3 regions of the Methyloprofundus sp. genome follow, and region 3 is predicted to be linked to each of the others. Evidence: predicted binding sites of a transcription regulator. Region 3 holds the regulator's gene; each other region holds the start of a gene.
The links. The regulator HrcA, encoded in region 3, represses chaperone genes, less so after heat shock. The targets are predictions, from matches to a motif close to TNTTAGCACTCNNNNNNNNNGAGTGCTAANA.
Positions count from the first base shown of each region.

Region 1: rpoH (RNA polymerase sigma factor RpoH) is a predicted target of HrcA. The motif match lies at 5,551-5,581, and genes of this name have one in related genera.
Region 2: groES (co-chaperone GroES) is a predicted target of HrcA. The motif match lies at 6,806-6,836, and genes of this name have one in related genera.

Region 1 is NZ_OZ252594.1:1,475,382-1,485,848, reverse strand. It holds gene ACQY3F_RS06775 (uridylate kinase) at 1-255, opposite strand, end outside; gene pabB (aminodeoxychorismate synthase component I) at 255-1,631, opposite strand; gene ACQY3F_RS06765 (hydantoinase/oxoprolinase family protein) at 1,731-2,801, opposite strand; gene ACQY3F_RS06760 (ATP-grasp domain-containing protein) at 2,791-3,807, opposite strand; gene ACQY3F_RS06755 (HisA/HisF-related TIM barrel protein) at 3,809-4,504, shown strand; gene kdsB (3-deoxy-manno-octulosonate cytidylyltransferase) at 4,516-5,280, opposite strand; gene ACQY3F_RS06745 (Trm112 family protein) at 5,280-5,465, opposite strand; gene rpoH (RNA polymerase sigma factor RpoH) at 5,612-6,469, shown strand; gene ACQY3F_RS06735 (FimV/HubP family polar landmark protein) at 6,544-9,039, opposite strand; gene ACQY3F_RS06730 (aspartate-semialdehyde dehydrogenase) at 9,113-10,135, opposite strand; gene leuB (3-isopropylmalate dehydrogenase) at 10,135-10,467, opposite strand, start outside.
Region 2 is NZ_OZ252594.1:241,722-252,188, reverse strand. It holds gene glpK (glycerol kinase GlpK) at 1-995, shown strand, start outside; gene ACQY3F_RS01170 (IS630 family transposase) at 1,235-2,239, shown strand; gene ACQY3F_RS01165 (glycerol-3-phosphate dehydrogenase/oxidase) at 2,326-3,894, shown strand; gene ACQY3F_RS01160 (clan AA aspartic protease) at 4,047-4,445, shown strand; gene groL (chaperonin GroEL) at 4,780-6,423, opposite strand; gene groES (co-chaperone GroES) at 6,476-6,763, opposite strand; gene ACQY3F_RS01145 (HesA/MoeB/ThiF family protein) at 6,907-7,647, shown strand; gene ACQY3F_RS01140 (hypothetical protein) at 7,769-7,978, opposite strand; gene pqqA (pyrroloquinoline quinone precursor peptide PqqA) at 8,541-8,615, shown strand; gene pqqB (pyrroloquinoline quinone biosynthesis protein PqqB) at 8,736-9,644, shown strand; gene pqqC (pyrroloquinoline-quinone synthase PqqC) at 9,647-10,375, shown strand.
Region 3 is NZ_OZ252594.1:1,985,069-1,995,535, forward strand. It holds gene ACQY3F_RS09125 (IS1380 family transposase) at 286-1,647, shown strand; gene ACQY3F_RS09130 (DUF3465 domain-containing protein) at 1,878-2,486, opposite strand; gene dapB (4-hydroxy-tetrahydrodipicolinate reductase) at 3,325-4,134, opposite strand; gene dnaJ (molecular chaperone DnaJ) at 4,140-5,282, opposite strand; gene dnaK (molecular chaperone DnaK) at 5,618-7,546, opposite strand; gene grpE (nucleotide exchange factor GrpE) at 7,640-8,251, opposite strand; gene hrcA (heat-inducible transcriptional repressor HrcA) at 8,499-9,539, opposite strand; gene ACQY3F_RS09160 (hypothetical protein) at 9,628-9,816, opposite strand; gene ACQY3F_RS09165 (IS1380 family transposase) at 10,084-10,467, opposite strand, start outside.

The sequences.
Region 1 (10,467 bases), 510 kb from region 3:
ATGATTGACAATAACTAACTCAGCACATATGCCCTGATATAACAGTGCCACTTGCTGCATCGCCAGGATGGCCATGTAATGAGCTGTCCGGTCATTATATTGCCATTGCTGTTGGGTTAAGCGTACCTGATCGGCAAACACACCGCCACCTGGAACAATAACCAGCTGGCCATTTCCTTGCTGGATCGCGAGTTGCAGAAACTGACTAAGCGCAGCATGCGACAATAGACTGCCGCCTAATTTTAAGACGATCATTAAGCTTGCATCTGCTGTAGCAGATGTAATATGACGGCCGCTTTATCAAAGCTTTCTTGATATTCGGCTGCTATTTCTGAATCATTCACAATTCCACCGCCAGCCCAGAAACGTATCGTGTTATCTGAGTGCACTAAAGTACGAATGGTAATATTACTATCCATATTGCCGTCAAAGCCGATATAAGCGACCGAGCCACAATAGATTCCCCGCCGATTAGGTTCCAGTTCCTCAATAATTTCCATGGCACGAATTTTAGGTGCTCCAGTGATAGACCCACCTGGGAAACAACTGCGTAATAAGTCTAGTGCATGGCTATCTGCTGCAAGCTGTCCAGATATTGTGCTCACTAAATGATGTACCGTGGCATAGCTTTCCACGTCAAATAATTTAGGTACTTTAACCGAACCTGGTAGGCAGTTTTTGCTAATATCATTGCGTAATAAATCTACAATCATGACATTTTCTGCACGGTCCTTAGCACTGTTTTGTAATTCATCAATTTGCTGTTGATTAGCGAGTACACTTTGTTTTCTTGGCCGCGTGCCTTTAATAGGTTTAGTTTCTACTCTACCAGCAGATACCTTTAAAAACCGTTCTGGTGAGGAACTGAGTAATTGCACACCTGGGACATTTAAATACGCGCTGAAGGGAGCGGAGTTAACTAGACGTAATTGACAATACGCTGCCCAGGAATCACCCTGGCAATTAGCAACGAAGCGCTGTGCCAGATTGACTTGATAACAATCGCCTTCTTTTAAATAATGCTTAATTTTAGTAAAGGCCTGTCGATAAGTTTCCTTAGTCATATTCGACTGAATTTCGCCAGTCACTTTAAAACTCTCTATGGCTTGTGCTTCAGGATATACACTAAATTGCTTTATCAAACCCTGCCAATGCTCAGCACTATCGGCGCTACCGACTAAATAACTTTGTTTTTTCTGATGATCAACGACGACCGCCCACTGATAGATGCCAACCGCCATATCCGGGGTATGTTCTGCATCTTCGGCAATTTCTGGTAATGTTTCCAGTTTGCGCCCTAGGTCATAGGCAAAGTAACCTATGGCGCCACCATTAAAGGGTATTCCCGCAATGGCTTCCTGCCGTGGCAGGTTTTGTTTAACCAGGGTAAAAGGATCTAGCTCTGAAATACTCTCCTTACCCGCATTACAAATCAGAGTTTGCTTACCTCGAGTAACTAAAGTGCAACTAGGCTGTGCCGCAAAAATATCATATCGTCCCTGACGTTTTTCTGCGGAACCACTATCTAAAAATACTGCCCATTCCTGATCAACAATACTTGAAAATAATCGAGTACTTTCTGATAAATAGGGTAATTCGTAGAGCTGAGGACTAGTACTGGGCGTAGACATTAATTAAATTAAAGGAATTGCATAGGGGGGATGGATTAACTTTAACTTCTCTTTTTAGATAGCTAGCATATAAAGAATCTTTTTATTAATCTGACGATTTTAGCAAATATTGCTAATACAAGCATCTTCTATAGCTAAATAAGCGACCGCTACTGCGGGTGCGCAATCTGCAATTTGCATTGCGCTTGTTTGCTCTGGTGCCTGGAATAATGAATCAAAATCCACATAAGCAAGACCCAACCTTTTCGCAATTTCTTTAGCTAAAAAGCGCCCTACTCCTGCTCCAATTAACTGCTTGATATTGCCAGGTTTAGCACGCAGTATTTGTGTTTCACAGGCAGTCAATATTCTGCAAAGTTGCTGTTCGCGAATGCTATAAGCCAACTGCTGCCATTGCGCCAGAGGAAAATCTTCTGCGTCGCAACCAATCATCCTTGCTAAGCGCCGCGCACTCGCCAATTCTGTTTTCGCTTGCCCATCTGCTGTTTCATTCTGGTCATGTTGTTCATTAAGTTCTTTAGTCAGTCGATAGATATCAGCCATGCTGGCAAAATATTCACTCATTACGCCCACTTCTTTGCCTGCAAAACGCACCGACTGGGAAACCGCCATAACTGCGGTTCTAACAATACCTGTATACACTAACTCACCAGAACCCAGGCGTTGAAAATCAGTATAGCCTAGAACATCTGCATGCTGATTCTGGAATATCAATATATCGGTTGTAGTACTGCCTATATCGATAAACAAGCCCTGATTTAACTGACTGGCAACATAAGAGGCACTGGCAAGCCAGTTAGCCGAAGCAATATTATCAATATCTTGTGCAGAAATATTTAGCCCAGCAATAAAGCCCTGTCGTCCAGCATAAACCAGCAGTGTTTGCTGCCCTAGTACTCGCTGGCTAAGCGCAATAATTTCAGTCACCCCTTCTGCGCGACTAGAAAATAGATCCACTAATTCACCGGACATGGTAATCACATGCTGTACTGTTTGCTTTGGTATTTGCAGAAGAATATCTGTCAGCGCTTTTTCCAATTTATCCAGGCCTTGCCACAAATGACATGGCTCTTGATAAACCGCTACTACCTCACCCGCGCTATTAAGCCAGGCTGCTTTCAGATGTGCACCGCCTATATCCCAGCCGATAACATCTGTCTTAGTGCGCATAATTATTTTCCGCAGTGATGCTGACGTGTACTTGTTGATTTCTGCTAATATTTAGTACCGGTGCTTGAATGGGTAAATTTAACACCAGTTCAGCTACGTTAATCCCCAGCGCGGCTTTAATACCCGCATATGAAGTCGTCAGGCGTGGATTTATTTCTAGAATTAACACTTCACCAGTGTCAGTTTCAATGAAATCTATGCCTGCATAGCCAAATAACTGCGGCATTGCCTTTGCTATCTGTTCACACAACTTGTGATATTTGTGCCTATTCTGGTTCGCTATATTCACGGTACAGGCAGATAATACAAACTGCTGTTGCTCAACAACAAGATGTTGTTGATTGCAGCAAAGAAAATACGCTTGCCCCTGATAAAACAAGCAAGATAGACTAAGTGATTTACCCGGTATAAAGGGCTGAACAATATAAGATTTATCAGCTTGTAGTCGGGGCAATACGCATTTCCAATCCTGTTGTGTCTGCAAAAAATAAACCTGATCACAACCCACTGAATCATTCACCTTAATGACCCAGCTCCCGTGTCTGTATCCGGTTAAATTATCGTATGAACTAGTGGGTACGCAAGCTATCCCGGCATTTTGCAAAAGCGTAGATGTCGCCAATTTATCCTGACATAGTCCTACCGCTTGTTGCCCCGATGTATAGAGTTTTTTTCCTTGCTGATTAAAGAACTGACACCAAAAGGCCAGAACCCCATCAGTTTCAGGGGCGATTAAATAGACAGCATCATATTCGACCTGCCCGCTTAATAAGGCTTGCAAGTCCATTTGCTGAGAAATAATAATAGTTTGCCAGGCTGCTTTGAGCTCAACATCATTCTGATCAAGCCTTGCATCTTGCAAAACCAATACTTCCAGGTTTTCAATGCAGCCTAAGTCATCCAGTAGAGCCTTGCGCATCAAATGCCCTTCCTGTAATAATGATGCCGGCAATGGCTGATTGATAAAGCCCCCACCCGTAATAAATTCAAAAACCAATAAACGCATTATGCAAATTATTCCTGTTATCGATATTAAGTCAGGTCTGGTGGTACTAGCCCAGCAAGGACAGAGAAATCGCTATCAACCGCTCTCAACGCTACTATGCCAATCTAGCCAAATAGACGATGTCATTAATGCTTATTTAAACCTCTATGCATTCAGCCATTTCTATATTGCGGACCTTGATGCCTTAATGCAAACAGGTAATAATCATGGCTTAATTAATCTGCTGTTTAGCCGCTACCCTAATTTGAGTTTTATCATTGATAATGGCTCAGCCAAGCCGGTTTATACACCACTTAATACAGATCAATTAATACCCGTTATTGCTACCGAATCAATTACCGAACAAGACTTGTCGATACTAAAACAACAAACGGATAACTTTATCCTGTCGCTAGACTTTTCAGCCGGGGATACTCAAATGGGTGAACAACGAATATATCAATTTTCCAATTTATGGCCAGATCGAATTATTCTTATGACGTTGGGATTAGTCGGGAAAAATAGTGGCCCAGATCTTGTGAAATTAGCTCACTATCATAAAAACTATCCGCAGCATCAATTTATTGCTGCCGGAGGGATTCGCCATGTCGAAGATTTGTTACAGCTGAAAAAGATGGGGATTGAAACTGCCCTGGTTGCCAGTGCACTACATAATGGGAAGCTGAGCTGTGATGATATTCGTCAACTAGAAGCATAATTCCCAGTCCGTTATTGCAACATGCGTTGCTCTACCCTGAATAAATCCTCTTCAGTATCAACGCCCGCTTCTGGTGCTGTATCGACTTCTGCAACTAAGATTTTTTCGCCTTCCCAGAGAATTCTTAATTGCTCTAGCATCTCAACCTTTTCCAGTGCCGAGGTCTCCCACCCTACATAGCGCTGTAAAAAACCCACGCGATATGCATACATGCCTATGTGCCTTAAATAGCTATTCTTCCTCAGTGAGACCTCATCTAAAGCTTGAAATCCATCGCGATCCCAGGGAATGGCAGCACGGCTAAAATAAAGTGCATATTGATTTTTATCAACCACAACTTTAACCGCATGCGGATTAAATACTTCTTCTGCATGAACGATTTCTGCCGCTAAAGTCGCAATCTCGGCTGTCTTTTGTTGCGCTAAAGAGTTAGCTGCCAAAGCGATATATTCAGCTGGAATAAGCGGTTCATCACCTTGCAAATTGACGATAATTGCTTCTTTATTCCATTTATATATGTCGGCTACTTCAGCTAATCTTTCTGTGCCGCTCTCATGGGCATCACTGGTCATTACAGCTTCAAAACCGTAGTTTTTGACTACCTGTAAAATCCTTGCATCATCGGTAGCAACAACTATCTGCTCAGCTCCCGCTTCTCGTGCACGATCGCAGACGTGTAAGACCATCGCTTTATTGGCAATTTTTATTAACGGTTTTCCTTGCAGTCTGGAAGATCCATATCTGGCAGGAATAACGACCTTAAACTCACACACCATTATAATTTGTCGACTTCTTCATTACTTAAAGTTCTCGCTTCATCTTCCAGCATCACCGGTATATCATCTCGAACCGGAAAAGCCAGACGGTCTGCTTTACAAATAAGTTCCTGAGCACCCTTGTCGTAAATTAACGGACTTTTACAAATCGGGCAGGCTAGAATTTCTAATAATTTATTGTCCATTACATTCTCAAAGTATTTTATTAATTGCGGTATTTTACGCTAGTTTACTGAGTTTTTATGAAACTCTTCACAAATAATTTATTTTTATTAGCACTCTTGCATATTGAGTGCTAAAATCAGGTCATGTTTAATTATAGGAGTCTTACATGCCTAATTCATTAGCCTTACCAATTATTTTAACTGCTAAGAACTTTGATTCTTACCTCAACGTAGTTGGTCAAACTAATAAATTAAATGCTGAAGAAGAACGCGAACTTGCTATGCTCTACCGAGATCATGAGGATCTTGAAGCTGCGAAGCAACTTGTTATGGCAAATTTACGCTTTGTTGCCCATGTAGCACGTGGCTACAATGGCTATGGCTTACCTATGAACGATATTGTTCAGGAAGGTAATATTGGTCTTATGAAAGCAGTGAAGCGATTTGACCCCGATGTTGGAGTGCGTCTGGTCTCTTTTGCGGTGCATTGGATCCGCGCTGAAATCCATGAATATGTCATTAAAAACTGGCGTATCGTTAAAGTTGCCACGACCAAGTCACAACGCAAGATATTTTTCAACTTAAGAAAATCCAAGAAAAAGCTAGGCTGGTTATCTAAGGACGAAGCTGAAGCCATTGCTAGTAATCTGAATGTAGACCTTAAAACCGTTTATGAAATGGAAACTCGTCTTGACGGCAGAGATATGGCACTAGACTTGCCTGAATCGAGTAGCCATGAAGAGTCATACACTGCGCCTATTTCTTATTTGCAGCAGCAGAATGCGGACCCCGCCTTATTACTGGAAAATGCTGACTGGCAAGGACATAAAGAAAAGCTGTTAACAAATGCCTTGCAAGGTCTTGATGAACGTAGCCAGGATATCGTAGCGAGTCGCTGGCTTACAGAAAAAAAGATGACCCTGCATCAATTGGCCGAGCGTTATAATGTTTCTGCTGAACGCATCAGACAGTTAGAAAAAAATGCCATGAAGAAATTAAAAGGGGCAGTTAGTATCGCCGCATAGTTTTTTCTATAAACAAAAAAAGCCCCTTTATAGACAGGCTATAAAGGGGCTTTTTTATGCTGTACAGATTTTATTTAACTCAAAAGATTTATAATCGCCTGAGCTTCTAATTTTTGCGCATCACTGCCCTGCTCCAATACTTCTTGCGCGATCGTTCTGGCTGCATCCAAATCACCCATATCGATATAGGCTTTAGCCAAATCAATTTTGGTTTCAAGTTCATCCATATCGGTTAAATCTGAAACTTCTGAATCTATTTTATCCGTTTTAACTGGGCTTGTAGTCTCTGGTTTCTGCAATTCTGGAATATCATCAAAATCAAAATCAAATTGAAAATCATCATTTTCTGCTGAACTGGCAGTACTCGCCTCTTCAGAAGCAGCCATAGCAGCCCCCATTGCATCACTATTAAAATCAAAGGTTTCCAGATCATCTAGCAACTTTTCATCATGCGCATCAGTTGGTTCGAACTTGCTTAAATCAAAATCCAAATTTTCGATATCATGAGCTATATTTGGCTTAGCGGCATTGCCCGTAATATCCTGACCTTTAGTTTCCTCTATGGGCCTAGAGGTCAAACTAGTATCTAAATCAGGACCGCTTGATTGAGTAATCTCAGAACCCATTTTAGACATCACTTCTGTCACTGATTTTACGTCATCGGGAGCAATGCTGGTTGCTGCATTCAAGTAATCATCACTAGCCACATCAGTGGCTTCAAAAGTTGCCTCACTCTCTCTGTTACCCCTGCTGAATAAAGCAGAATCTGGAATAATTTCACTACCCATCTCAGAAACCTTGACCCAAAAATTAATATCAGTCTGTTTCCCGGCTGTCGCTAATTCGCTCGCATACTGCTCAAAATCGGTTTCATTTTCACTTGCATAAAAAACTTCCAGCAGCTTCAATTTATATTCATCTTTCTCTGGACTATCTGCAATAGCTTGACGCATCAACTCTTCAGCTTGTTGATATCGGCCATAAGCAAGATAAACATCGGCTTCCGAACTTGGGTCAACTTCAGCTTGATCTGTTTCAAATATATCAAAATCACCTGGAGTAAATTCACTTAAAAACGAACTTTCTCCTATTGTCCCCCCATCGTAAGGTGCTTTATTATCTATGACAGGAACTGAAATTTTATCTCCAGACTTAGTAGCTGTTTGCTCATGTGCAGCAGAAAACATGCTGATTTCATTTATCTCTTCTTCTACTCTCCGCTTGCGTCCTAATAACCAGCCAAACCCAAGTAAAACAGCAATTCCAGAGCCTAAATAATAGTAATTTAAACCAGAATTATTCTCTGGCTGTTGTTTATCTGCTTCAGCTTGTTTAGTATCCGGAGTATTTTTTTCTGTCACTTGTTGCTTATCAGTAAGCTGCTCAGGTAGAGATCCGACAGGCTGGGAGGCTTGCGTATTATCCTGCTGCTCAAGCTTATTAGCATCAACATTATTCTCTTGACTTAAAGGCCTAACAGCCAGCGGATCCTTTGCTAGTTGCTGGTTTTGCATCGCCGCAAGCTGCTGATCTTTAATTGCCATCATTTCCTGCACGATCGCAAATTGCTTTTCCAGATTAGCGAGCCTTTCCTGTAATTGCTGATTTTCAGATGTTAACTTTTCAGTTTCATTGCTATTATTTGCTAAAGCTACTGACTCAGAGAGAGCCTCTTCGCTTGGAGGAATCAGAGTTAATTTACTGCTATCGGAAGCTATTTCGGGAGCTTCAGTGCGCGACTCAGGTTTAACTGATACAGGTTTTGGCTGTACTACTACGGGGTCAGCAACTGCCTTACCTTCCCAGATAGCCATTTGCCTATAAAACTGTTGCCGCGCCTGCTGTTTTGAAAGTTTTAAAATATCGACTCTAGCAGGAATCTTTAAAGATTTCCCCTGCATCAAAGCATTGACATTTTGCTTATAAAAAGCGCCTGGATTGGCTTTATATAACGCCATCATCATCTGTTCTACAGAGATATCAGCATGTTGATTTACTTTTTCGGCAACTTTCCACAGTGAGTCGTTTCTATTGGTAGGGCCGTACTCTCCAGGTATTGCTAAGCTACTAAAGTTATTTTGTATCTGGGCGACAGGTTCTCTAACTAGGACGGGCTTTTTTTTTGCGCGAGTAACGGGGGGGGCTACAACAGGAGCTGGAATGCTTTGTTGTTGATAGACAACAGGCGGATCAACTAAAACAGTAAATTCTTTATACAATTCACCATTAGGCCAACTGACTTCGACTAAAAAGTCCAGAATAGGTTCTTGCAAAACCTGATCAGAAGTCATTTTAATCACTATTTTCCCATTGGGTTTCACCATGGGCTTGAATTTAACTTTAGAAATAAAATAATTCCAGGAGATACCTAACTTATCAAATTGATCTGTCGTTGCAAGGTTCACCTTTATATCATCAATATGCTCACCAGGACTTAGAGAAAGAGCTATTTCGGCGTTTAATTTTTGATTTAAAGCTGAGTATAATTTTATGTCTCCAATACCCAGAGAATGAGCTGTTAAAGGCGCTAAAAATGACACCGCCGCTATGGTTTTAGTCAGTTTATTCACAACACTCTCTCCAAGCTACATATTTATCCACTACCGAACCCCGAATACTATTTAATATACCAACAATTCTAGACTAGATGTAATTTTTTACTAGCTCTTCCGCAATTTGCACGCTGTTCAAAGCCGCTCCTTTACGTACATTATCAGCCACAACCCATAAATCAATTCCATTTGGGTGTGAAATATCTTCTCTGATACGTCCGACAAACACATCATCATTACCTGATGACTCTGTAACAGCCGTTGGATAACCCCCGTCTACTCTCTCATCCATCACGGTAATTCCAGGTGACGCAGCTAAAATTTCGCGTACTTTTTCGACACTGATTTTAGTACGCGTTTCTATATGAATTGCTTCAGAATGGCCATAAAAAACTGGGACACGTACTGCCGTAGGGTTCACTAAAATACTATCATCAGCCATAATTTTTTGCGTCTCCCACACCATTTTCATTTCTTCCTTGGTATAACCATTGTCCATAAACACATCTATTTGCGGCAATACATTAAACGCTATTTGCTTAGGGTATACTTTTGTTTCAATCGGCTTTCCATTTAATAATTGCGCCGTCTGACTGACAACTTCTTCAATCGCTTCTTTACCCGAACCGGAAACCGCCTGATAGGTACATACATTAATGCGCTCGATACCCACTGCATCATAGATAGGCTTTAATGCAACCAGCATTTGAATCGTTGAACAATTGGGGTTCGCGATAATACCGCGCACGGTATGCTGAGCAATACTTTCGGGGTTTACTTCAGGAATAACCAGAGGAATATCATCGTCATAGCGAAACTGTGAAGTATTATCAATTACGATACAACCCGCCGCTGCTGCTTTAGGCGCATACTCTGCTGACAAAGAAGCTCCTGCAGAAAATAAACCGATATCTGCTTTGGAAAAATCAAACTCTGCTAAATCCTGAACCCTAAGCGTGCTTCCATTAAAAGGAATTCGCTTTCCTGCCGAGCGCTCGCTTGCTAAAGCATACACATTATCAACCGGAAATTTTCTTTGTTCCAGAATGCCAATCATAGCTTCGCCGACCGCACCAGTCGCACCGACTATTGCTACATTATATTTTTTACTCATTACTTAGACCTAATTTGTAAGGCTTTAACGACTGTATCACCCATTTCTGAGGTACCCACTTTTTTCATTCCAGCTGAATAAATATCTGCTGTCCGCACATTTGTATTCAAAGCATCATTAACCGCTAATTCAATACGTTCCGCAGTTGCACCCAGATTAAAGGTATATCTCAGCATCATTGCAGCAGACAAGATAGTCGCCAAAGGGTTGGCAATTCCTTGTCCGGCAATATCCGGGGCAGAACCGTGGATAGGCTCATACATGCCCTTAGCGTTTATATCCAGCGAGGCAGATGGCAACATCCCAATTGAACCCGTTAGCATAGAGGCTGT
Region 2 (10,467 bases), 1.7 Mb from region 3:
ACTCCTGGTTGGTATGGAATCTGAGTAATGGCGAACTACATATCACCGATGTCACTAACGCATCACGCACCCTGCTTTTTGATATTGATCGGTTGCAATGGGATGATGAACTACTGCAACTGTTTAATATTCCCGCATCGCTATTGCCTGAAGTCAAATCTTCTAGCGAATGCTATGGTGTTACCCGGCATCCTGACGTGGGTACCGGGATTCCTATTGCTGCGATTGCTGGAGATCAGCAAGCCGCTCTCTTTGGGCAACAGTGCTTTAAAGAAGGGATGGCTAAGTGCACCTACGGAACCGGTTCTTTCTTAATTATGAATACCGGCTCCAGAAAGGTAGCTTCCGACAACCAACTGTTAACTACGATTGCCTGGAAAATTGATGATCAAGTTGTTTATGCCCTAGAAGGGAGTGTTTTTACTAGTGGTGCGGTCATTCAATGGTTGCGTGATGGCTTGCATCTGTTCGAGAATGCAGCGGAGTGTGAAACACTGGCAGCCAGTGTTGCAGATAATGGCGGAGTTGTTTTTGTACCGGCACTTACCGGGCTTGCTGCTCCGCATTGGGATCCACATACGCGCGGCTCGATCTTTGGCATCACCCGTGGTACAACCAGTGGACATATTACCCGCGCTGCACTGGAGGGCATCTGTTTTCAGGTTGATGAACTTTTATCGACGATGAATGCCGATACAGGAGTACCGATTTCGGAACTACGTATCGATGGAGGCGCCACGGCGAATAATCTGTTAATTCAATTCCAGGCAGATATTTCTGCTATTCATATTATAAGACCCTCAAACCTTGAAACCACCGCGTTAGGAGCGGCCTATCTTGCAGGTATTGCGACAGGATTCTGGACCTTGGCTGAAATTTGCCAGAAAGGAAAAATTGAGCGTGAATTCCATGGCACTATAGCATCAGAAGAGATCGAAATATTAAAGCGGAAATGGCTAAAAGCTATAGACAGGTCAATGCACTGGGCAGACTAACAATTATCCTAGAAAAATCAGTTGCTCACGATTTCTAGCACAAGCTCTTGATTCCACCGCACTTCCAAAAAATGCCCGCTTAACCTATGGGTGAAGCTAAGATTTTTTGAAGGCACTGTGAAACCAACATCTTGCACTATAAATTCGCGCTCAACTGATTTTTCTAGGATTAAGTACTTACGCAAAATTAATTTAACGAAAAAAGGTGTCATAATAAACAATTATTTTGCTGACTCTAAATGTTTGTGCTCTATATAAAACACCTACTCCCAGAAGAAATTACTGCTTTAAATGTGATGCATAAAAACCATCCACTTCATTTAAGTAGAAGTCGAGCTCATGCTATTTTATTAAGTTTCAAAGAGCATTCTGTTCCCATGATTTGTTCTATTTATAACGTATGCCGCCAAACTGTTTCCACTTGGTTTTCTAACTGGGAAAAGAATGGAATCGATGGATTGGTTGACTGTCAGGGAAGAGGACGGCGAGGTATTTTAACTGAAAAACAACAAATAAGCTTAGTCCAGAGAGTTGAAAAATCTCCTAGATCATTAAAATCAGTACTAGCAAAATTTGAAGAAGATCTAGGCATTTCAGTTAGCATTGATACTATAAAACGTATTTGTAAACAAGCTGATCTTGTTTGGAAACGAGTTAGAAAATCCTTAAGGATAAAGCGTAATCAAGATAAATTTGATTTGGCAACCGATGAAATAAAAGAATTAATACAACAACATAAAGAGAATGAACTTGATTTGTGCTACTTTGATGAGTCGGGGTTTACACTAGAACCCTGTGTTCCTTATGCTTGGCAACAGTCAGGTGAGACGATTGAAATACCAAGCTCAAACAGCAAGCGTCTTAATGTATTAGGTTTTGTTAACAGAGATTGCAGGTTTGATTCTTTTGTTTTTGAAGGGAGTGTAAACACTTCGGTTGTTGTGGCTTGTATTGATGAATTTGCTAAACAGATTAAAAAACCAACAACTCTTATTATTGATAATGCATCGACTCATACGAGTAATGAATTTAATGAAAACCTTGAAAGGTGGAAAGAAAAAAACCTATCCATTTACCGTATACCGCCATACTCACCCGAGTTAAATATTATCGAGATTATATGGCGTAAAATAAAATACGAATGGCTTCCTTTTTCAGCTTATGAATCCTATGCCTCTCTTCAGGAAGAATTATTTAAGGTGCTGTCTAATATTGGAAAGAATTACAAAGTAGAGTTTGCATAAAAGGTTAAATTAATTTTGCATGGGTACTTATCTAAATTTGCAACACAGACAGCCGTCGGAAAATACTCCACAATGAGGATACAGCTATGCAACGAACTCATGCACTTAAAGAGATACAACGTGATCCAGATAAAATTTGGGACATCATTATCATCGGGGGTGGCGCTACAGGTTTGGGAGCAGGTGTGGATGCTGCATCAAGAGGGTACCAGACTCTGGTTCTGGAAAAATACGATTTTGCCAAGGGGACTTCATCACGCAGTACCAAACTGGTACATGGCGGCGTTCGCTATCTAGCGCAGGGAGATATTCCACTGGTACTGGAAGCATTGCATGAACGAGGGTTACTCAAGCAGAATGCACCTCATCTGGTCAAAAACCTGGAATTTATCATACCCAATTATGACTGGTGGGCTGGCCCTTTTTATACAGCAGGATTAAAAGTATATGATCTGATGGCTGGAAAACTGGGGTTTGGTCCATCAGTACATATCTCTAAAGAAGAAGCCATGCGCGCTATCCCTAATCTGGTTGAAGAAGGTCTCAAAGGCGGGGTCATTTATCATGACGGCCAGTTTGACGACTCCAGGCTTGCCGTTAATCTGGCACAAACCATAGTCGACAAAGGAGGCTGTGTCGCCAATTATTGTGCCGTCACTGCATTGTTAAAAGATGCTGGAGGTATGATCTCAGGAGTCAAATTGCATGATTCTGAGAGTGCTCAGGCGTTCACGGTTAAAGCCCAGGTAGTGGTTAATGCAACAGGCATCTTTGTTGATCAGATTCATGCTATGGATCAACCAGGAATGTCCAAGACTGTTGTTCCCAGCCAGGGAGTGCATATAGTGCTCGACAAATCCTTTTTACCGGGTGATAAAGCAATTATGATTCCTAAAACCGAGGATGGTCGTGTATTATTCGCGGTTCCCTGGCACAATCATGTCATTGTTGGCACCACTGACACACCGGGCTTAGAGCCCACTATCGAGCCCAGAGCTCAGGAAGAAGAAATTGATTTTATTCTCGACACTGCAGCCGTTTTTCTGCACAGGGCACCCACTCGCAGTGATGTATTATCAATATTTGCCGGATTAAGACCTCTGGCAGCACCAGAACAAAAGGGTGAAGCAAGCAAAGAGATTTCCCGCGGCCATAAGTTGACAATTTCACACTCTGGCCTAATTTCGATTATTGGTGGCAAGTGGACTACTTATCGCCGCATGGGCGAAGAAATTGTTGATAAGGCAATATTGCTAGTAGATTTACAGGAGAAACCCTGTGTGACACAGGAAATGCCTATTCACGGGGCTATGAATAGCTCTTCTAGCGATTCCCACTTGAGCGTTTATGGTACCGATGCTGCGGGCATAGCAGATATCATCAACAAGCATGCTGAACTAGCCGAACCGTTACACCCGGATTTGCCCTATATCAAAGCAGAAGTAATCTGGGCTACCCGGGAAGAAATGGCCCGTTGCGTGGAAGATTTTCTCGCGCGCAGAACACGGGCCCTATTTTTAAATGCGCGAGCAAGCATGCAGATGGCACCCACCGTAGCTAATCTAATGGCAAAAGAGTTAGGCTTAGATACGGCCTGGGAAAAACAGCAAGTAAGTACTTATAAAGAGCATGCCCAGGGTTATTTGCTGGAGTAGCATACTAAGTATTACTTAAAGTACTTTAAAGAGGGCGCTAGCCTTTATTGTATATGCACTTAAACCCCAAAAAATTCAGCACGGAATACAGGAATAAGTAGGTTTTACAGAAGAGAATGTAAGATAACCACAGTAAAATATAGGAGTGTTAAATGAGCCCTGTTTATGCAGAAATTCAAATATCAAATCCGGCCCTGTCAGAACTGAGTGCAATTAAAACCGATGCTTTAGTTGATTCAGGCGCACTACATTTGTGTATTCCCAAACATTTAGCACTGCAATTAAAATTATCCACCCTAGAAGAAAGGGAAGTTACTTTAGCTGATGGAAGTAGGCAATTGATTCCTTACGCCGGACCTGTAAAAGTCAACTTTGCCAATCGCACAGCATTTGTTGGTGTCATGATTCTAGGCGATGAAGTGCTTTTGGGAGCAATTCCCATGGAAGATATGGATGTTATTATTCACCCGACAACCAGATCTTTAATGGTTAACCCTGAAAGCCCAAATGTTGCGATGAGCAAAATAAAATCCGTTTTAAAATGTTTTTAGCGAGGTTTGCTGAAACATGCCCTGCTCTTCCGCTCAAAACCCTGAAAACAGAGTTTTTTTAGCGTAGTGAAGATTTTTAGTCCCTGTTAGCTGCAGGGCTGGGTGGTTTCTCGAAGCGTCTCTTTGCGTGAAGCATCGTAGATTATAATCCTAAAAACCGCAGCTGAGTACTACAAATATATATTTATAATTATATTTCAATTACTTATAAATCAGAATTCAGAACCTGAGTTAGTGATTCGCAGTCCATTCTACTCACTGATTAAAGCACAAAAAAACCCCGCTAGCTTTCGCTAGCGAGGCTCTTTATAAAGCTAAACTTAAAGGGACTGGCTTACATCATGCCGCCCATTCCACCCATGCCGCCCATATCAGGCATTGCAGGAGCTGCACCTTCGTCAGATGGTGCATCTGCAACCATCACTTCAGTCGTGATCATTAAGCTGGCAACAGAAGCCGCATTTTGCAATGCTGCACGCGTTACTTTAGCTGGATCCAGAATACCCATTGCGATCATATCGCCATATTCGCCTGTTGCAGCGTTATAACCATAGTTACCTTCACCGCTAGCTACTTGATTTAGCACAACAGAGGCTTCATCACCCGCGTTAGTGACGATCTGGCGTAAAGGCGCTGACATTGCACGGCGTAAAATATCCACGCCAACTTTCTGGTCATGGTTTGCACCTTCAACACCCTCCAGAGCACTTAGTGCACGAACCAGAGCAACACCACCACCCGCTACAACACCTTCTTCAACCGCTGCGCGTGTTGAATGCAATGCATCTTCTACGCGTGCTTTTTTCTCTTTCATTTCAACTTCAGTGGCTGCACCGACTTTGATTACTGCAACGCCGCCTGCTAATTTAGCAAGACGTTCTTGTAGCTTTTCTTTGTCGTAGTCTGATGTTGCTTCCTCAGCCTGTGCACGAATTTGTGCCACACGACCTTTGATGTTTTCTTCAGAACCCGCACCATCTACAATCACAGTATTTTCTTTTGTGATTTGTATTTTCTTGGCAGTTCCCAATTGATCCATTTCAACTTTTTCTAAAGATAAACCGATTTCTTCAGAAATAACAGTTGCACTCGTTAAGACTGCAATATCTTCTAACATTGCTTTACGACGATCACCAAAGCCAGGCGCTTTAACCGCCGCCACTTTAACGATACCACGCATATTATTAACAACTAAAGTCGCTAGCGCTTCGCCTTCTACATCTTCAGCAACAATCAATAAAGGACGACCTGCTTTAGCTACGCCTTCCAGTGTTGGTAGTAAATCACGGATATTGGAGATTTTTTTATCGAACAATAAGATAAATGGCTCATCTAACTCAACACTCATACTTTCCTGGTTGTTGATGAAGTATGGAGACAAGTAACCACGATCAAACTGCATTCCTTCAACTACGTCTAATTCGTTGTCTAGGCTTGTGCCCTCTTCAACAGTAATAACGCCTTCTTTACCCACCTTTTCCATTGCTTTTGCAATGATTTCACCAACAGACTCATCGGCGTTTGCAGAAATAGTTCCTACCTGTGCAATCGCCTTGTTATCTGTACAAGGTGTTGCAGAGGCGATAATTGCTTCAACGGACTTAATCACCGCTAAATCAATACCACGCTTTAAATCCATAGGATTCATGCCTGCAGCCACTGATTTTAAGCCTTCATTGACAATCGCTTGTGCTAACACAGTAGCAGTCGTTGTTCCATCACCCGCAACATCAGAGGTTTGCGAAGCAACTTCTTTAACCATTTGTGCGCCCATGTTTTCGAATTTATTATCTAATTCGATTTCTTTTGCAACCGAGACACCATCTTTAGTGATCGTTGGTGCGCCAAAGCTTTTATCTAAAACTGCATTTCGACCTTTTGGTCCTAATGTTGCTTTTACTGCGTTAGCTAGAATATTTACGCCATTTACCATTAAAGAGCGTGCGTCATCTCCGAATTTTACTTCTTTTGCGGCCATGTTATTTCCTAATTATTTGTGTAGATATATGAATTCTGATTTATCGTTCGGCTTAGCCTAAGATGCCCATAATGTCTTCTTCGCGCATAACAATCACTTCTTCGCCATCGACCTTAACTTCTGAGCCAGAGTATTTGCCAAATAGTACTTTATCGCCAACTTTGACTTCTAACGCGCGTACTTCACCGTTATCTAATTGTTTACCACTACCAACAGCGAGTATCTCGCCTTCACTTGGTTTTTCAGCTGCCGAACCAGGTAAAACAATACCGCCTGCTGTTGTTGTTTCTTCTTCAACACGTTTAACTATCACACGATCGTGTAAAGGACGTATATTCATTAACATCTCCTGATAATAATAATAAAAAAATAAAAATAAAATTGTTAGCACTCACTCAATACGAGTGCTAATAATAATCAGCTTTTGCAGTATGTCAAGTTTGTGGCATCATTAACAGTCTACTTATCTAACATTACAGCCCTATGAACGACCAACAACTATTACGCTATAGCCGCCAAATCATGCTTCCTCAAGTGGATATAGAGGGACAGGAAAACTTACTCAATGCACAGGTACTTATTATTGGGGCTGGCGGGCTAGGCTCGCCAGCTTCACTCTATCTTGCCGCTGCTGGCGTTGGCTCGCTAACCATCTATGATGATGACCAGGTAGATTTATCCAACCTACAAAGACAGATTACGCATTACACAGACGATATTGGGACGGATAAAGTCATTTCAACCCGAGAAACATTAAATAAAATAAACCCCGACACTGAAGTGATTGCGGTCAAGCAGCGCCTAGAGGGAGAACAGTTAGAAAATCAGGTATTTAAAGCGGATGTGGTACTGGATTGCTCAGATAATTTCACCACGCGCTTTGCAATTAATAAGGCTTGTGTGAAACATAAAAAGCCTTTGGTTTCAGGCGCTGCAATCCGCTTTGAGGGACAAGTCAGTGTATTTAGCACTGGCGATGACAGCCCTTGCTATAACTGTTTATATACCGAGAATGGCGAAGAATTACAGAATTGCGCTACCAATGGCGTTATTTCTCCAATAACAGGAATTATCGGCAGCATTCAAGCGATGGAAGCAATGAAGCTAATCATGAATATTGGTGAAACCTTGGCAGGTAGATTACTCTTGCTGGATGGGCTATCCATGCAATGGAATGAAATGAAGCTACGTAAAAATATTAATTGCCCGACATGTAGAAACTGACTGTAGGGGCAATCCCTTGTGGTTGCCCTTTCTGTGGTTACGTATCTGGTGGGCATGGGCAACCACAAGGGATTGCCCCTACAGTCAGTTTCTACATGTCGTCAGGCTAGCAAGCTCCAGCTTATTTTTTACCCAATAAACCTTTTATCTTGTGAATAAATCCTTCAGCCATATCAAGCACTTTTGATTCACTATCACCGTGTGGTTCAGTGTCTCCAAAAGGTTCGCCACTTTTCATCGTGTACATATAGATAAAGTAACCTAGTGGCGCAAATGCAAAGATACCAATAGCCCACATGAAGAAAACCAGTTCAAATACATCACCAACCATGTTTATTCTCCTTATCTCTTTTTATTATTTTTATTATTTTTATCAATGTCTTAATATAACGCTGTAGCTAACGGTGTTCAAGTATTAACCGCTATTCTTTCCTAAGGATCCTTAAACCTAGAAAAATCAGTTGAGCGCGAATTTATAGTGCAAGATATTAAATTAATATAACACTTTCAAAAAATATTAGATTCACCCCTAGGTTAATCAGGCATTATTTGGACATGCTGTGGAATCAAAAGCGTGTACTAGAAACCGTGAGCAACTGATTTTTCTAGGTTAACGTATTGCTAACCACTTTAATTATACTTCGCGCGGTGACGGTTGCGGATTTTATAGCGAGTTGATTGTGGTTGAGAGCAAGGCGCTTAAACAGGTGCATAGCTAGCTATGCACCTGTTTAAGCAACTCAGCTATCGGCGAAAATCGGCCGCCAGAAAACCGCAACCGTGGCCGTGCGAAGTATAAGTTGCGCAAAAAAACAGATCATCGTATACTTTGAACCAGCTTACTTGATCGAGCTAGTATAAAAAGAATTAAATATAACTTCGGAGGATATAATATGAAATGGGAAACACCAGCATACACAGACCTACGTTTTGGTTTTGAAGTAACTATGTACATCTATAACCGTTAATTTTTAAGGTTTAAGATCTAAAAAGGGGGCTTATCCAGCCTCCTTTTTTTTGCCTGTAACTTATTAATCCCGTATCATTTGCTCCTTCACTCATCAGATTAATCAGCAAGCTTAAGAAATATGAAAATCAAAGTTCTCGGTTCAGGTGCAGGCGGCGGCTTTCCACAATGGAATTGCAGTTGCCCAAATTGCAAAGCCGTACGAGCAGGTTCTATTAAAGCCACTAAACGTAACCAGTCATCCATTGCCATTTCTTCCGATGGTGAACATTGGGTGTTATTTAACGCCTCACCCGATGTACGCGCTCAATTGGAAGGTTTCCCGGAAATTCACCCGAAAAACAAAGTACGCGGCACTGGTATAGAAGCGATTGTCATGATTGACTCGCAAATTGACCACGCGACTGGCCTGCTTATTCTGCGCGAAGGTGATCCGCTAAATATTTATTGCACAGACATGGTTAAGCAAGACCTTAGCACTGGCTTTCCTATTTTTAATATTCTGGAGCACTTTTGTGGGGTTAAAGATCACCCTATCCCATTAAATGGTGATGCTTTTACCATACCCAATATTAATGACCTAGAGTTCACTGCTTTAGCACTTAAAAGCAAAGCTCCACCCTACTCACCCCACCGGAATGATCCACACGAAGGTGATAATATAGGTATGGTCATTCGTCAGGTCTCAACCGGCAAAACAGTCTTTTACGCACCTGGCTTAGGTCTGATTGAACCACATGTAGAAAAAGCAATGACGACTGCTGACTGCGTTTTAGTAGACGGTACATTCTGGACGGATGATGAGCTTGCCTCCGTTGGCCGGCCATTATTGGCGAGAAAAATAGGCCATTTACCACAATCGGGTAAAGACGGCATGATCGAAGTGCTTGACGCCATGGATAAACCGCGCAAAATATTGATCCACATCAATAACACCAACCCGATTCTCAATGAAGAATCAAAAGAGCGCGAAATACTCAACCAGCACGACATCGAAGTGTCGTTTGACAACATGAATATAGAGCTTTAGATATGACTGAACAAACACCGTGGTCTCGCGAAGAGTTTGAAGCCCAGTTACGTGGCAAGGAAAAGTATTATCATATCCACCACCCCATGCACACTTTAATGAATGCGGGAAAACTAACGCAAAAACAATTACAGGGTTGGGTGGCGAATCGATTTTACTATCAGATTATGATTCCCATTAAAGATGCCAACATCTTAGCCAACTGCCCAGACCGTGAAACGCGTGCTATCTGGACGCAGCGTATTCTTGATCATGATGGCCGCCCCGGAGACCCTGGCGGTATAGAGGCCTGGGTGCAATTGGGCATTGCTGTTGGCATGACACGTGAAGAAGTCACTTCACTAGAGCATGTATTACCAGCAGTAAAATTTGCCGTCGATGCCTATGTTAACTTCGCTAGAAAGTCTGACTGGCATGAGGCTGCAAGTTCATCTTTGACTGAATTATTCGCGCCCAAAATTCACCAGCAACGCCTGGATAACTGGCCCGAGTTATACCCCTGGATAGATCAGGAAGGCTATATTTATTTTCGCAAACGCCTGTCAGAAGCGCGACGCGATGTAGTGCATGGCCTGGAAATCACGCTAGATTACTATAAGACACGCGAACAACAAGAGCGTATGCTGGATATTCTACAATTCAAGTTAAATGTCTTATGGTCCATGGCTGATGCGATGTATATGGCTTATATAAATGATATGCCTCCTTATTTTAATATTGAAAACAACTAAAATGTAGGCTGGGTTAGATTATCAAGCATTGCGCGATAACGTAACCCGGCATTTACCGATAATCCTGCATATTGCCGGGTTACGTTTTTTCA
Region 3 (10,467 bases):
ACAAGCGTTTTGTAGGATGGGCAAAGGAGGTACGACGTGCCCATCATGTTTTCGTTGATGGGCACGGATGAAGCCCTTTGCCCATCCTACAGTGTTTATTTTGCTGTAACTACTCAGTATGTCTGAGTAGTTACTAAATGAATTTCAAAAGCGGAAATCTCTACAAAGCCTGATAGAAAATATTATCACCTAAATCCTGCAAGCATTATACATAATAATCCACAAAACTCCTTATTAAACAATGATATAATATCATTTCCCTGATTTCACTATCTCATTGTTTTAATGAAGCCCTCTAAAGTATCAAAATCCTCATCTCACGTAAGAAACCGTACCCGAACGGTAAAAATGACATCTACAGCACATGGATTGACAAGCCAGGCGGGACTGATTCCCGTCGTGAAATATTTAGACAGGATAGGTTTTGAAAAAACCGTAAAACAAAGCGTTCCACATCGGCGGGGTGAAAATGCAGACCATCACTTATCTGATGTGGTTCTATTGACGTTGGTTGGCATGATGGGGGGAGCAACATCAATGGCAAAGGTGACGACCGTATGGGCAGATAGCGTACTGCGCAAAGTAGCTGGCTGGATAAAGATTCCTGTTGAAACCACAATTTTACGGATCTTTAAAGAAGTAAGTGATAGGCAGATAAGCCAGTTTGAAACGCTCACGCATACTTTGCGTGGTCAACACTGGCGGCGATTGCTTCGTTCCGGAAAATCGAAAACTGGCATACAATCCGTCCAGTGGGTCGATGTCGATTCAACTGTGGACACCGTTTGTGGTCGACAAGAAGGAAGTGCCAAAGGCTTCAACCCCAAAAAGAAAGGTGCCCGTTCATACCATCCACAACTCGCTTTTCTAGCGGAAACAAAAGAAATTTTACAAGCCTGGTTCCGGACAGGCAATGCCTTTACAAGCAATGGTGTTGTAGAATTTACCAAACAGTTACTTGCACACTTGCCCAATCGGATGCGCATTATTTTTCGCGGTGACAGTGGTTATTTTGTCGGTGATTTGCTTGAATTTCTCGATACCAGAGGGCATGGGTATCTAATAAAGGTTAAACTTAAGAATTTGAACGCATTGCTGGCCAAACAGGCCTGGACAGCCATACAAGGCCGACCCGGTTGGGAGCAGAGCGAGTTTCAATATCGTTGTGGTGGCTGGTCTCGCTCTCGTCAGTTTGTCGCGGTCAGGATAAAGCAACCTAAACAAGTGACAGGACCTCAGTCCGAGCTTTGGGATACGGCAGAATATGACTATTTTTGTTATGTAACAACTGAACCTCTATCGCCTTGGCAAACACATAAGAAGTATGGTGAACGAGCGACGTGCGAAACATGGATTGAAGAAGCAAAATCACAAATGGGTTTAGGTAAAATCAGAACGAATCAATTTCTGGCTAATGCCGCATTATTTCATTGCGCCGTTCTTGCCTACAATACCGTGCGCTGGATGGCTCAATTGAGTGGCAACAAAACGTTGTGCCAATGGGAGCCGGATACACTTCGTACTTATCTGATTCGGGTGGCTGGAAAATTACTCACAGGCAATAATCAGCTGAGAGTCAGAACACCTGCAGATCCGCTCTATCCACAGGAATGGGATGATTGGGTTAAGGTGGGGTTACTCGCTTAACATTAACCGAAGTTAAGTCACTTTGATTAAAAGGTCATGGCACGTTGGCAGGGTGTTTATTGCCTTGGGCTCGGGGGATATCCATACGATACAAAAAATTTCCTCTATTTATGATTTAAATCTGGATATTTTGATCGGTTGGACAAAGAGGGCTGGCAAAGCGGCAGTAAAAACCTAATAACCACTTAGCTAGACAGGTTAATGAGAGTCAAAATATGGGCTTGCAGGATTTAGGTATCATGTAAAACCCAACCATCTTCATGTTTCCCTGCTGGATCATAATGTGTCCAGTGAATCACCCAACCTTGCTCGTTCCACTCATATTCACCAAAAAATTCAATAGCGTCGCCTAAGGATAAGACATTGATTTTTGGTGCTAAATCAATATTATGTGCTATCAGTAAAGTTTGCCCAGAAGCTAACTCTATGATAAATCGTTGGTGACGTGAGCCTTGAAGATCGTCAGCCAAAATAATCAGCACCGTCCCCACTCCACGCACTTGCACATCACTGGTACCACTGGCGTATAATTCGGCTAATATTTCGTCATAATCAGGTTCAAGCTCTATAAAATCAGCAATATTACCAACTTTTAACAACCCATTGAAAATATCACCGTAAACAAAAACTTCATCTGCTTTAATACCCACATAATTATCAGTATCAGGATAATGACGCACTAAATAATCATCAATTTCGTAGGTGGACCCTCCAGCAGGACTGAAAAATTGAGGAAAAGCCGTTTCAGCATAATCAAACAGTTGATTGCTATCACTTAGCCTATCGGCTGATACCACAAATGAAAAACAATATAGTACAAATAATAAAACAACTCGCATCGCATTAACTCCGAACAATTTATCTTGTCTACTTGAGTTTATTCTATGGATGCCAGCGCTTCAATAGCTGGCACTTTTATATTTCCAAAATGTGATCATAACCACATTGTCATACTTCGCGCAGTCAGGGATGCGGTTCAACCTAGAAAATCAATTGAGCGCGAATTTATAGTGCAAGATATTGAATTGATATAATACTTTCAAAAAATTTCCTGATTACCCATAACCCTCAGCTATACTTCGTCATTCCTGCATGTTATCCAGTCAAGCGTGGGCACAAGCTTAAGCAGGAATCTAGTCGGATAAGCATAGATTCCCGATACAAGACTTCGGGAATGACGAGGTTTTTAACAGACTGATGTTTCAAGCTTTATTCTACTATGGCTGAGAGTTGTACGTAATCAGGAAACATTTTAGCTTCACCCATAGGTTAAGCGGACATTTTTTGGAAGTGCGGTGGAATCAAGAGCTTATGCTAGAAAACGTGAGCAACTAATTTTTCAGGTTTATCAATAGCAAAGCCTGCCCCGTACTTGATACGGGGACACTAAAACTGGTGCATAGCTGACTTCGTAGCTATCGGTAAAAACTCAGCCACTAGAAATCCGCAGTCGTAACCGCGCTAGGTACATGTAAGTACTGATGCATAATTATGTTAACATTTGTGTAAAGGTTTTTGCGGCTGATGGGTAGAGCGTCTTTTTGCGAAACCCATCATTTTATGTGGGATTGATGGGTTTCGCTGCGCGCTCTCACGAGTCACTGCGCACCTAAAAAACCGATGCTACGTTCTACCCACCCCACAGAAATGTTAAATTAATTCACCTCATGTACTTATTTAGATATCCTTCAAACCCAGAACATCCTGCATATCATATAAGCCATTATGCTGATTCTCTAGCCAAACTGCAGCACGTACCGCACCATTGGCAAAAGTCATTCTGCTGGTAGCTTTATGGGTGATTTCTAAACGTTCGCCTTCATCGGCAAACATGACCGTATGCTCACCCACGATATCACCCGCACGAATAGTGGAAAAGCCAATTGTTTTACGAGCACGTTCGCCGGTATCACCTTCCCTGCCATATATAGCGCAGTCTTTTAGATCACGTCCTAAAGCATCTGCAATTACCTCACCCATACGTAAAGCAGTGCCCGATGGCGCATCTACCTTATGCCTGTGGTGAGCTTCTATGACTTCGATATCAGTATAATCTCCCATCACTTTTGCTGTCATTTCTAGCAGCTTTAATGACAGATTAACCCCTACACTCATATTGGGTGCGATAACGATAGCCGTATCTTTAGCAGCTGCTTCGATTTGAGTTTTCTGCTCTGCACTATAACCTGTCGTGCCTATCACTATATTTTTTCCAGCCTGACGACAGATCTCGATATATTGCATCGAGGGTTCGGGACGAGTAAAGTCAATCAACACATCGAACTCATCCAGCGCATTCGCCAGATCCTCAATGATGCGAATATTATTCGTGCCAATACCTGCCAAGTCGCCTGCATCTTTACCACAAGAGGCGCTTCCAGCTCTTGCGATAGCAGCACTTAACGTAGTTTTCTCTGCCAGCGCTGCGGCTTTAATCAAACACAAGCCCATACGCCCCGAAGCACCGACAACCGCAACTCTGATCATGCTGATTACCCTGTTAATTTATCAAAAAAGTTTTTTACACCATCAACCCAGCCATGTTCTTGCGGGCTATGGTGTTTCCCCCCAGAAGATAAGGTCTCACGAAACTTTTCAACCAAGGCTTTTTGTTCTTTAGTCAATCGTACTGGCGTTTCAATCTGCACACGACACATCAAATCTCCGACAGCCCCACCCCGTACGGGTTTAACACCTTTACCACGTAAGCGGAATAATTTTCCTGTCTGTGTTTCGGCAGGAATTTTTAATTTCACCTTGCCGCTAAGAGTAGGTACCTGCAAATCACCACCTAGGCAGGCAACCGGAAAACTAATCGGCACTTCACAATATAAATTGGCACCATCACGAGTAAAAATAGGATGATCTTTGACCTGTACCTGTACATATAAATCACCCGCTGGGCCACCATGTGCACCTGCTTCTCCTTCTCCACCCAGGCGTATACGGTCTCCGGTATCAACCCCTTTAGGCACTTTAACCGATAAGGTTTTATTTTCCTGTACACGTCCCTGCCCCTGACATTTACGACAAGGATCTTTAATTTGTTGTCCAGTACCATGACAGGTAGGACAGGCCTGTTGTACCGAGAAAAACCCCTGCTGCATTCTGACTTGTCCATGTCCCTGACAGGTAGAACACGTAACTGGACTGGAACCTTTCTTGGCACCTGAACCACTACATTCGCCACAGGTTGTTAATACAGGTACTCTGATTTTTGCTTCGGTTCCGGTAACCGCTTCTTCGAGTGTAAGCTCCAGGTTATAGCGTAAATCTGCTCCGCGCTGCACATTACTGCGTTGACGACCACCTCCACCGGCACCACCAAAAATATCGCCAAAAACATCTCCAAATATGTCACCGAAGCCCTCAGCTCCACCGCCACCACCAAAACCACCCGCGGAATTATCCACACCAGCATGACCAAATTGATCATAAGCAGAGCGCTTCTGTGCGTCTGATAATATTTCGTAAGCCTCTTTTACCTGCTTGAATTTTTTCTCTGCGGCTTGTGGCTTTTCTTTATTTCTATCAGGGTGATACTTCATTGCCATCTTGCGATAGCTTTTCTTTATTTCTGCTTCACTTGCGTTTTTTTCAACACCCAGTAGCTTATAAAAATCTTCTTTTGCCATTGTTCAGTCCACACCCTGCTAAATTTGAAATTATTTTTACTCATACAAAGACTGTTTTCAACCTAGTGATCCGAACACAGGCATCTGCAGTTAACCCTAGAAAAATCAGTTGCTCACGGTTTCTAGCACAAGCTCTTGATTCCACAGCACCCGCAAAAAATATCAGCTTAACCTATGGTTGAAGCTAAATTTTTTGAAAGTGCTCTATTAATTCAATACCTTGCACTATAACTCCGCACCCAACTGATTTTTCTAGGTTGATACAACAACGCCCCGTCACAGAATATTCCGTGACGAGGCGTCTTCCATTAATAAAATGGAGTAGTTGTAACGACTTATTTTTTATCGTCGTCTTTTACTTCTTCAAACTCTGCATCAACAACACTGTCATCAACATCAGCTTGTCCTGCTGCGCCTTCCATATCAGGAGCACCTTCAGCACCTGCTTGTTGTGCATAAGCACGCTCAGCCAGCTTGCCAGAGAGTTCAGTCAAAGCCGTTGTTTTTGCTTCGATAGCCTCTTTATCATCGCCTTTCAAGACTTCTTTTAGCTCTTCTACAGCCGCTTCAATAGCCGTTTTTTCTTCGGCAGTCACTTGCTCACCAAGATCTTTTATTGATGTCTCAGTTGCATTCATCATGCTTTCAGCTGTATTACGCGCAGAAACCAGCTCAGTTACTTTTTTATCTTCTTCAGCATGGGCTTCAGCATCTTTAACCATGCGTTCAACCTCATCATCCGACAAGCCACTCGATGCTTTAATGATGATCGACTGTTCTTTGCCAGTTGCCTTGTCTTTAGCAGAAACGTTCAAAATGCCGTTGGCATCTATATCAAAGGTCACTTCAATCTGTGGTACACCACGACGTGCTGGTGGAATGTCAGCCAGATCAAAACGGCCTAATGATTTATTACCTGTCGCAACTTCACGTTCACCTTGTAATACATGCACAGTAACAGCAGCCTGATTATCATCAGCTGTAGAAAATACCTGTGATGCATTGGTTGGGATCGTAGTATTTTTCTCGATCAACTTGGTCATCACACCACCCATCGTCTCAATACCCAGAGACAAAGGAGTTACATCTAATAGTAATACGTCTTTAACATCACCACCTAAAACACCCGCCTGAATTGCAGCACCTAAAGCGACAGCTTCATCAGGGTTAACGTCTTTACGCGGCTCTTTACCAAAAATTCCCTGTACAATTTCCTGCACTTTCGGCATACGTGACTGACCACCGACCATAATGACATGATCAATCTGGCTAGCAGATAATCCAGAATCTTTTAATGCCATTTCACATGGGCCTTTAGTACGCTCAATTAAATCAGCAACTAAAGACTCTAATTTAGCACGCGTTAATTTAACATTTAAATGCTTAGGTCCAGAAGCATCAGCTGTCACATACGGTAGATTAATATCCGTTTGCTCAGTAGAAGACAATTCAATTTTTGCTTTTTCAGCCGCTTCTTTTAATCGCTGTAAAGCTAATGGATCATTATGTAAATCGATTCCATTGTCTTTTTTAAATTCAGCAGCCAGATAATCGATGATACGTAAATCGAAATCTTCACCACCCAAGAAAGTATCACCATTAGTCGCTAATACTTCAAACTGGTGCTCGCCTTCAACTTCTGCAATTTCAATAATCGAAATATCAAAAGTACCACCACCGAGGTCATATACAGCAATAGTAGAATCGCCTGGCATTTGATCCATACCAAAAGCTAATGCAGCGGCTGTCGGTTCATTGATAATACGTTTAACATCAAGACCCGCTACACGACCGGCATCTTTTGTTGCTTGACGCTGTGAATCATTAAAGTAAGCAGGAACGGTAATGACCGCTTCTTTTACTTCTTCGCCTAAAAATGCTTCTGCATCTTTTTTCAATTTCATCAACACACGTGAAGAAATCTCAGGAGCAGCCATTTTCTTACCATGGCACTCTACCCAGGCATCTCCATTTTCTGCTTCGATAATATTGTAAGGCACCATTTTGATGTCTTTTTGTACCACATCATCCTTAAAGCGACGTCCGATCAGACGTTTAATCGCAAATAAAGTATTTTCCGGGTTAGTTACTGCCTGACGTTTTGCAGACTGACCGACTAATACTTCATCGTCTTTAGTAAATGCAATAATAGAGGGTGTAGTACGTGCGCCTTCGCTATTTTCGATAACGCGTGCTTTACCATTTTCCAGAACGGCAACACAAGAGTTAGTCGTTCCTAGATCAATTCCAATCATTTTAGCCATTGAATGCTCCAAAAAGGTTTATATATTTAAAAGTTAAATCTGATATGTGGTTGTTAATTTTAATTTCAAGCCTGAAATTAAAATTGACGCAAACTATGCACTAGCTTGGGCAACCACTACCATTGCTGGGCGAATTAAACGGCCATTTAATACATAGCCTTTTTGAAATACATTCACTACCGTATTGGGTTCAGCATCCGCTGAAGGTACCATAGTCATCGCCTGATGAAATTCAGGGGCAAACGGTTGACCGACAGGATCAATTGCTTCGATATTAAATTTAGCGAACACCGCTTCAAATTGTTTAACGGTTAATTCACTGCCTTCTTTTAGTTTGACAACTTCCGGCACATCGCTAGTCGCCGCCTGTATGCCTAATTCCAGTGAATCAATCACACCGAGCAATTCTTTGGCAAATTTTTCCAGACCGTATTTATGCGCGCTATCCAGGTCTTTTTGTGTGCGTCGCTTTAGATTGTCCATTTCAGCCTGAATACGCAAAACTTTATCCCAGTTTTCAGTGGCTTTGTTCTCTGCCTTAGCCAATTGCTTTTGCAATTCTTCTACCGAAAGTTCTGCTTCTGCAGCCTCTAGCTCCTCAACTACCTCTGCTTCTTCATTATCAAGTTCAGCGGCTTGTTCAACAACATCTTCATCCAGTTCGATATCTAATTGAGACTCCGGGGATGGCTGGTCTTTACTCATTTATTGTGCTCCAGAAAATATGGTCACTTCGACTACGCTCAGTGACCGTTTATTAAGGAACGTGCACGGAAATAATTAAGCAACTAACTTGTCTTTTTATCCGTCTTCAGCGTTGTACAAACACTTCATAGCTGACTATGCGCCGGTTTCTACACCTTGAATACGAATAAAAATCCTGCGCTAGATGCTCAACTTATTTCGTGCGCGTTCCTAAGATGTTTTTATGATGGGGATGCTTGCTGTTTATTCAAGACTTGGTATTTAAGGCAGCACCTAATAATTTTGCTGTGACATCAACATACGGGATAATTTTCTCATAAGCCATTCGCGTAGGCCCTATTACACCTAACACGCCGACAACTTCATCATTAACGGAATAAGACAAAGTCACCAGACTGCAGTGATCAAACGCCTGATAACCGGACTCTTCACCTATATAAATCTGTACGCCATCGGCTTCCAGACATTTATCCAGCAAGTGAATAATGCCACGCTTCTGGCTAAAGGCATCAAATAAGCCTTTTAAACGATCCATATCCGATAGCTCAGAAAAACCCATTAAATTAGTTTGCCCTGAGAGAATATAATCATCCTTTTTATCATCATTACTAAACGCCAGTTGCGCCATACTCACTGCGTCCAGCATGCTTTGGTTAACGCGTTGCTGATCTTCCTGTAATTCTTTTACAACTGCTTCACGAACTGCAGCGAGGCTTTGCCCGGAATACAGTGAAGTCAGGTAGTTTGCAGCTTGTTGGAGTTCTGCAGCAGAAAACTTTTTTGAGGTATGAATAATGCGGTTATGCACTTCATGCTCGTTAGTCACGAAAATAACCAGCACACGGGCATTGGATAAGGGTAAGAACTCTATATGCCGCAAACACACCAGATTAGTACGCGGCAAAGTCACTACACCCGCCATATGTGATGTTTCAGATAGTAATTTAGATGCGGCGCCGACTACATCCTCATTTTGCTGATTGCTTAAACCCTCATGTAATAACCCCAGCTCCTGTTCTTGCAAGGGCTTTACTGATAATAAGGTATCGACAAAAAAACGATAGCCACTCACTGTCGGCACCCTTCCAGCCGAAGTATGAGGGGAATGAATCAAACCCAACTCTTCTAGGTCAGCCATCACATTGCGAATAGTTGCTGGACTTAGGTTTAAATCAGAATCTTTGGATAAAACGCGCGAGCCAACGGGTTGACCATCATGTATATAGCGCTCTACCAGGGTTTTTAATAATTGTTGCGAACGATCATTTAGTTCAGGAGTTACTACCACATCTGCCTCAATTAGTAATTAGTAGCACTGTAGTCGTGCGAGTGACAGCAAAGGAAAATAACAGCTTATTGAGAAAGAAGCAATATTGTTAATCCTGATCTAAACCCTGACTTGCCAAATACTCTTCATAAGTCCCACGAAAATCAACGATCCCGGATGGCGTTAACTCCAGGATACGCGTGGCCAGGCTAGATACAAACTCCCGATCATGACTAACGAAAATTAACGTTCCTGGGTAATTTTCTAATGCCAGGTTTAGCGCTTCAATCGACTCCATATCCAGATGGTTAGTCGGCTCATCTAGTAATACCTAAATCCTGCAAGCCCATATTTTGACTCTCATTAACCTGTCTAGCTAAGTGGTTATTAGGTTTTTACTGCCGCTTTGCCAGCCCTCTTTGTCCAACCGATCAAAATATCCAGATTTAAATCATAAATAGAGGAAATTTTTTGTATCGTATGGATATCCCCCGAGCCCAAGGCAATAAACACCCTGCCAACGTGCCATGACCTTTTAATCAAAGTGACTTAACTTCGGTTAATGTTAAGCGAGTAACCCCACCTTAACCCAATCATCCCATTCCTGTGGATAGAGCGGACCTGCAGGTGTTCTGACTCTCAGCTGATTATTGCCTGTGAGTAATTTTCCAGCCACCCGAATCAGATAAGTACGAAGTGTATCCGGCTCCCATTGGCACAACGTTTTGTTGCCACTCAATTGAGCCATCCAGCGCACGGTATTGTAGGCAAGAACGGCGCAATGAAATAATGCGGCATTAGCCAGAAATTGATTCGTTCTGATTTTACCTAAACCCATTTGTGATTTTGCTTCTTCAATCCATGTTTCGCACGTCGCTCGTTCACCATACTTCTTATGTGTTTGCCAAGGCGATAGAGGTTCAGTTGTTACATAACAAAAATAGTCATA